Rhodobium gokarnense: one gene and its partner. Each later gene encodes a partner of the first gene's protein in a complex. Links are inferred from orthologs where the notes say so. Each region holds a gene or a part of one and is shown on either strand. Other genes may lie near its edges.

Region 1 (2,807 bases):
CGAAGTGTTCCGTTTTCGAACGGGAGGCACGAGGACCCATGAAAATCTTTGCAGCGATCGCCGTCGCCATCGGCGCGGTGCTGTTTTATCAAGCCGGCTTCGACGTCGACCGGCTGCCGATGACCCTTGTCTGGTTCGCGGTTGCGACCACAGGTGTCATCTGGGCGTTGGCCAAAATCTGAGGCGCCGTTTTTTATTGATCTCACGCGCGTTCGCTTCGCCCGCCGCTGCGATGGGGCGGCCTGGCCGGCCGGCTCCCGTTCGGGCTTGCGAACGCCTTGCGTTCGAAACGGCGCCCCATGAGCCCCGCTGCCGCGCCCCGCGCGGCGGCCCTGCGGCCCTTTTGTGATGGAAAAGCGCCGTTTTTCCTTTGATGGCCGAACATCGGGTGATATAGAGGCGGCGCCTCGGCTTCGGTCGGTTCGGGCGCCCGTTGCGGGCGTGGTGGAATTGGTAGACACGCCAGGTTTAGGTCCTGGTGGCGCAAGCCGTGGGGGTTCAAATCCCTCCGCCCGCACCAAGCTTTCCGCCGGTACCCCCAAAGCTGCTCCCGAGCGAACCCCACGGCCCCTGAGGGCCGGTCGGGCGGTTCGGCGAACATTCAGACGCGCGATACGTAAGGACAGAGCACGTAATGCAGATCAACGAGACCCTGAACGAGGGGCTGAAGCGGGAGCTTTCCGTCGTCGTTCCCGCCGACGAGCTGGACAGCCGTCTTGTCAAATACCTGGAGGACGTGAAGGACCGCGTCCGGCTGCCGGGCTTCCGCCCGGGCAAGGTTCCGCTCGCCCATCTGAAGCGCGTCTACGGCACCGAGGCCATGAAGGAGATCGTCAACGAGACGATCACCGAAACCATCCGCTCCTCGATCGACGGCAAGGACGAGAAGCCGGCCTTCCAGCCGGATGTCGACGTGGAGAACGAGACCCTTGAAGGGGTTCTCAATGGCGACGGCGACCTGACCTTCAAGATCAAGTACGAGGTCCTGCCGGAATTCGAGCTCGGCGACTTCAAGTCGATCAGCATCGAGCGCCCGGTGGCCGAGGTCACCGACGAGGAGGTCGAGGCGCGGGTCCGCCAGATTGCCGAAGGCAACCAGAGCTACGCGCCGCGCGAAGAGGGCGCTGCCGCCGAGGACGGCGACCGGGTGACCCTTTCCTATGTCGGCAAGCTCGACGGCGAGGCCTTTGAGGGCGGCAGCGACGAGAACGGGCAGATCGTGCTCGGCTCCGGCCGCTTCATCCCGGGCTTTGAGGAGCAGATCGTCGGCGTCAAGGTCGGCGACGAGAAGACCATCAAGGTGACCTTCCCGGAGGACTATCCGGCCGAGCATCTGGCCGGCAAGGAGACCGAGTTCGACATCGTCATCAAGGAAGTGGCGGCGCCGGAAGAGGTCGTGCTGGACGATGCCTTCGCCTCGCGCTTCGGCATCGAATCGATGGACAAGCTCAACGAGACCGTCAAGCAGCAGATCGAGAACGAGTTCGCCGGCGAAAGCCGCCAGAAGGTCAAGCGCCAGCTCCTCGACAAGCTCGACGAGCTGCACAAGTTCGAGCTGCCGCCGACCCTGCTGCAGAGCGAGTTCGAGCAGATCTGGGGCCAGCTCACCAACAACATGGAGCAGGCCAAGCACAGCTTCGAGGACGAGGACACCACCGAGGAGAAGGCGCGCGAGGAGTATATGACCATCGCGGAGCGCCGGGTCCGCCTCGGTCTCGTCCTGTCGGAGATCGGCGAGCGCAACGAGATCAAGGTCACCGAAGAGGAAATGCAGCGGGCCCTCTATGAGAAGGTCAGCCAGTTCCCGGGCCAGGAAAAGCAGGTGGTGGAGTACTACCAGCAGAACCCGACGGCGATGGCGAGCCTGCGCGCACCGATCTATGAGGACAAGGTCATCGACTATCTGCTGGAGCTCGCCGAGGTGGAGGAAAAGACCGTCACCAAGGACGAGCTCTTTGCCGAGGACGACACCAAGAAGTGACCGCCATTGGGAGGGCGCCCCGAACGGCTTTTGCCCGGGCGCCCTTTCCGGCTCTTCCGGTGCCGCGCGGCCGGGCCGCTAACCACGGCGGTCGAATGACGCTTTTTTATCGGGCGGCGTTTGACTAAATAGGACCAGACACCGATCCGAATCGGGGCCGCCCCCCGATCGCACCGCGCAAGGCGGGGACCGCCCCGCCGCGACGACGACAAGGACTGTTTATGGCCGACCGCGATCCCGTCGATTACACCGTCAATTCCCTGGTCCCCATGGTGGTCGAGCAGACCAACCGCGGCGAGCGGGCCTACGACATTTTTTCCCGGCTCCTGAAGGAGCGCATCATTTTCATCACCGGGCCGATCGAGGACACGGTGGCGACGCTGGTCTGCGCCCAGCTTTTGTTCCTGGAATCGGAAAACCCGAAGAAGGAAATCGCGCTCTATATCAATTCGCCCGGCGGCATCGTCTCGTCCGGCCTTGCCATCTACGACACCATGCAGTTCATCCGCCCGGCGGTCTCGACCCTGTGCTTCGGCCAGGCCGCCTCGATGGGCTCGCTGCTGCTGGCGGCCGGCGAGAAGGACATGCGCTTTGCGCTGCCGAACGCGCGCATCATGGTGCACCAGCCGTCCGGCGGCTTCCGCGGCCAGGCCAGCGATATCATGTTGCACGCCCAGGAGATCCTGGCGCTGAAGAAGCGCCTCAACGAGATCTACGGCAAGCACACCGGCCAGGAGCTCGACAAGATCGAGGCGGCGCTGGAGCGCGACAATTTCATGACGGCGGAGAAGGCGCAGGAGTTCGGCATCGTCGACCAGGTGATTTC
Region 2 (3,901 bases), on another replicon or contig:
CGTTCGGGCATGCTGAGCGTTTGGCGCCACTACGGAATCGCCCTAGCTGCCCTAACTTTTTGTTTTGACCCGAATTCCTATCCGACGATCGGTTCCCGCCCTTCGGGAACAGCTTTCACAAGGAGATATCCATGGAACAGGACAATGCGCCGACGGTCTACATCCTCATCGGCCGGGCCTGGCGGGAGAAATCGGAGGACCGGGGGCCGGGCACGGCCGTGAACGTCGTCCTCGGTGCCCCCGACGACGACGGCGCGGTGCGCCGCACGCTGGAGGCGCTCGGCGAAAACGGCTTCGTGGAGGCCGAGCTCGACAAGATCGGCATCCTCACCGACGTGCCGGAGGAGGAGCCGTTCCTGCAGGCCTATCGCGATGCGATGGAAGGCAAGATGGCGGTCATCGCTTTCACGGACTGATTCCGGTTTTGGCCCCAAGTGTCGGCCCCGGCGAGGGAATCGCTTTTCGCGCCTGCCGGAATCAGGCGCTGCTCCGGCGGGTGATTCCGCCGACATGGTTTACGGATCGGGCCTCGTTTTCCCGTCCGGGCGCGCCGACCGGGAGGGCCGGTCTCCGATGGCCGCGCCGGCGCCGATTGCCGATCTTTCGCTTTGGTATACATTGGCGAAACGATATTGCGCGGATCGCCGTCATGGATTTGTAAAGATTCCCCGCCTGCGGCATTCGCGCCCGGCCATCCGCGCAGCCAGAAAAAACGCCGGCTCTTGGGCAAAAAACGGGCACGGTGGGGTTGACGCGGAATCCTGAAACGACTAGGTTCCGCCCACTTTCACGGCAGGTGGTAAGTCGGGTTGATCCGGTCCGCAACGAGGACTGGACGGAAGACTTAAACGCTGCCGCGTTTTTGGCGAGATTAGCCGGACACAAGATCGCGTCCATACGGATCGTGATCCTCTGTTGTTTAAAGGCGCCCTCCGCATCCTCTTTCGGGAGCGGGGCGGCGTTGTTCGTTCGCGCAGGGTTCTCCCTGTTGCGGAGGATCTTGAGCTGGATACGGAGAAGGCAAGGGATGCCGACGATTCAACAGCTGATCCGCAAGCCGCGGAAAAGCCCGCCCAAGCGCAACAAGGTGCCGGCCATGGAGGCCTGCCCCCAGAAGCGCGGCGTGTGCACGCGCGTCTACACGACCACCCCGAAGAAGCCGAACTCGGCGCTTCGCAAGGTCGCCAAGGTGCGCCTCACCAACGGCTTTGAGGTGATCGGCTACATCCCGGGCGAGGGGCATAACCTGCAGGAGCACTCGGTGGTGATGATCCGCGGCGGCCGCGTCAAGGACTTGCCGGGCGTCCGTTACCACATCCTGCGCGGTGTGCTCGATACGCAGGGCGTCAAGGATCGTAAGCAGCGCCGGTCGAAATACGGCGCCAAGCGGCCGAAGTAAGCGAGGGAAGCGGGAATGTCTCGTCGCCACAGTGCAGAGAAGCGCGATATTATTCCGGACCCGAAGTTCGGCGATATCGTCGTCACCAAGTTCATGAACTCGATCATGCGCGACGGCAAGAAGTCGGCCGCAGAGGCGATCGTCTACGGCGCCTTCGACGTGATCGAGGACAAGACCCGGCAGGAGCCGGTGTCGATCTTCCATCAGGCGCTCGACAACGTCATGCCGCAGATCGAAGTGCGCTCCCGGCGCGTCGGCGGCGCGACCTACCAGGTGCCGGTCGAGGTTCGTTCCGAGCGCCGCCAGGCGCTGGCCATCCGCTGGCTGATCACGGCGGCGCGCGGCCGCAACGAGCGGACGATGGTCGAGCGGCTGTCCGGCGAACTGCTGGACGCCTCCAACAACCGCGGCAACGCGGTGAAGAAGCGCGAAGACACGCACCGCATGGCGGAAGCGAACCGCGCCTTCTCCCATTACCGCTGGTAGCACGAACGTCGAGAGAGCGACCCCATGGCCCGCACCCACAAGATCGAAGACTACCGGAATTTCGGCATCATGGCGCACATCGATGCCGGCAAGACGACGACGACCGAGCGCGTCCTCTTCTATACCGGTCGCAGCCACAAGATCGGCGAAGTTCATGACGGCGCGGCGACCATGGACTGGATGGAGCAGGAGCAGGAGCGCGGCATCACGATCACGTCGGCCGCCACGACCTGCCACTGGCAGGACAAGCGCCTGAACATCATCGACACCCCGGGCCACGTCGACTTCACCATCGAGGTCGAGCGCTCGCTTCGCGTTCTCGACGGCGCCATCGCGCTCCTCGATGCCAATGCGGGCGTCGAGCCGCAGACCGAGACGGTGTGGCGCCAGGCCGACAAGTACCACGTCCCGCGGATGATCTTCGTCAACAAGATGGACAAGCTGGGCGCGGACTTCTACCGCTCGGTGGAGATGATCAAGAAGCGCCTCGGCGCCAATCCCGCCGTCATGCAGCTCCCCGTCGGCGCGGAATCCGATTTTGCCGGCGTGGTCGACCTGCTTCGCATGAAGGCGGTGATCTGGGACGCCGAGAACCTCGGCGCCTCGTTCCATGACGAGGAGATCCCGGCCGATCTCGCCGACAGGGCCAAGGAATACCGCGAGAAGCTCGTCGAGCAGGTCGTGGAACTCGACGAGGCCGTCATGGAGGCCTACCTCGAGGGCGAAGAGCCGGACATCGACACCATCAAGACGCTGATCCGCAAGGGCACGCTTTCCAACGAGCTGGTGCCGATCTTCTGTGGCTCGGCGTTCAAGAACAAGGGCGTGCAGCCGCTCCTCGACGGCGTCGTGGACTACCTGCCGAGCCCGATCGAGGTGCCGGCGATCAAGGGCATTGATCCCAAGACCGAGGAAGAGACCAAGCGCGTCTCGTCCGACGACCAGCCGCTGTCGATGCTGGCCTTCAAGATCATGAACGACCCGTTCGTCGGCTCGCTGACCTTCTGCCGCATCTATTCCGGCAAGCTGGAGACCGGCGTGTCGCTCCTCAACACGGTGAAGGAAAAGCGCGAGCGCATCGGCCGCATGATGCAGATGCACTCCAATCACCGCGAGGACATCAAGGAGGCCTATGCCGGCGACATCGTCGCCATTGCCGGCCTCAAGGACACCACCACCGGCGACACCCTGTGCGACCCGCTGAAGCCGGTGATCCTGGAGCGGATGGAATTCCCCGAGCCGGTCATCGAGATCGCCATCGAGCCGAAGACCAAGGCCGACCAGGAAAAGATGGGCATCGCCCTCAACCGCCTCGCCGCCGAGGACCCGTCCTTCCGGGTCAAGACCGACGAGGAATCCGGCCAGACCATCATGGCCGGCATGGGCGAGCTTCACCTCGACATTCTGGTCGACCGGATGAAGCGCGAATTCAAGGTGGAAGCGAATATCGGCGCCCCGCAGGTCGCCTATCGCGAGACCATCACCAAGCTGCACGAGATCGACTACACCCACAAGAAGCAGTCCGGCGGTTCGGGCCAGTTCGCCCGCGTCAAGCTGGTCATCGAGCCGGGTGAGCCGGGCGAGGGCTTCCAGTTCGAATCCAAGATCGTCGGCGGCAACGTGCCGAAGGAATATATCCCCGGCGTTTCCAAGGGTATCGAGAGCGTCATGGGCTCGGGTGTGATCGCCGGCTTCCCGGTGGTCGACATCAAGGCGACCCTCATCGACGGCGCCTACCACGACGTGGACTCCAGCGTGCTGGCGTTCGAGATCGCCTCCCGCGCCGCGTTCCGCGAGGCGCTGCAGAAGGCGGGTCCGAAGCTGCTGGAGCCGATGATGAAGGTCGAGGTGGTCACCCCGGACGAGTATATGGGCGACATCATCGGCGACCTGAACTCCCGGCGCGGCCAGATCACCGGCACCGAAAACCGGGGCATCGTCACCGTGGTCAACGCCATGGTGCCGCTCGCCAACATGTTCGGCTACGTCAACACGCTGCGCTCCATGAGCCAGGGC

The links.
Region 2: the proteins of tig (region 1) and rpsG are in contact, whole or in part, in a crystal structure (PDB 3GTY), measured with the Thermotoga maritima proteins. The link is inferred for Rhodobium gokarnense from one-to-one orthologs. Residues at the interface, in WP_004081061.1 of Thermotoga maritima: Glu122, Val124, Val129, Leu130, Tyr133, Glu188, Gly259, Ile262, Tyr263, Glu266, Ser270, Glu273, Gln274, Glu277, Arg308, Gln311, Ile312, Ser315, Tyr316, Glu325, Arg329, Arg336, Leu363, Phe366, Trp367, Arg373, Leu377, Arg381, Leu384, Glu387; in WP_004081843.1 of Thermotoga maritima: Lys34, Lys52, Lys55, Glu59, Arg62, Gln63, Glu66, Asn67, Lys69, Val71, Arg95, Ala109, Lys110, Lys111, Gly112, Arg113, Pro114, Glu117, Glu121, Ile124, Ala125, Tyr127, Asn128, Asn129, Thr130, Gly131, Lys135, Asp139, Arg142, Met143.

What each region holds. Positions count from the first base shown.
Region 1 is NZ_JAOQNS010000004.1:312,053-314,859, forward strand. It holds tig (trigger factor), read left to right. Parts: upstream 1-634; coding sequence 635-1,981; downstream 1,982-2,807. Other genes in the region: M2319_RS09060 (hypothetical protein), read left to right, coding at 39-182; M2319_RS09075 (ATP-dependent Clp protease proteolytic subunit), read left to right, coding at 2,203-2,807. UniProt on the Bacillus subtilis protein: Involved in protein export. Acts as a chaperone by maintaining the newly synthesized protein in an open conformation. Functions as a peptidyl-prolyl cis-trans isomerase.
Region 2 is NZ_JAOQNS010000023.1:227-4,127, reverse strand. What follows is about bases 342-3,149. They hold rpsG (30S ribosomal protein S7), read left to right. Parts: upstream 342-1,414; coding sequence 1,415-1,885; downstream 1,886-3,149. Other genes in these bases: fusA (elongation factor G), read left to right, coding at 1,910-3,149; rpsL (30S ribosomal protein S12), read left to right, coding at 1,028-1,399; M2319_RS23070 (transcriptional regulator), read left to right, coding at 342-416. Outside these bases: more of M2319_RS23070, read left to right, coding at 132-341; more of fusA, read left to right, coding at 3,150-3,901.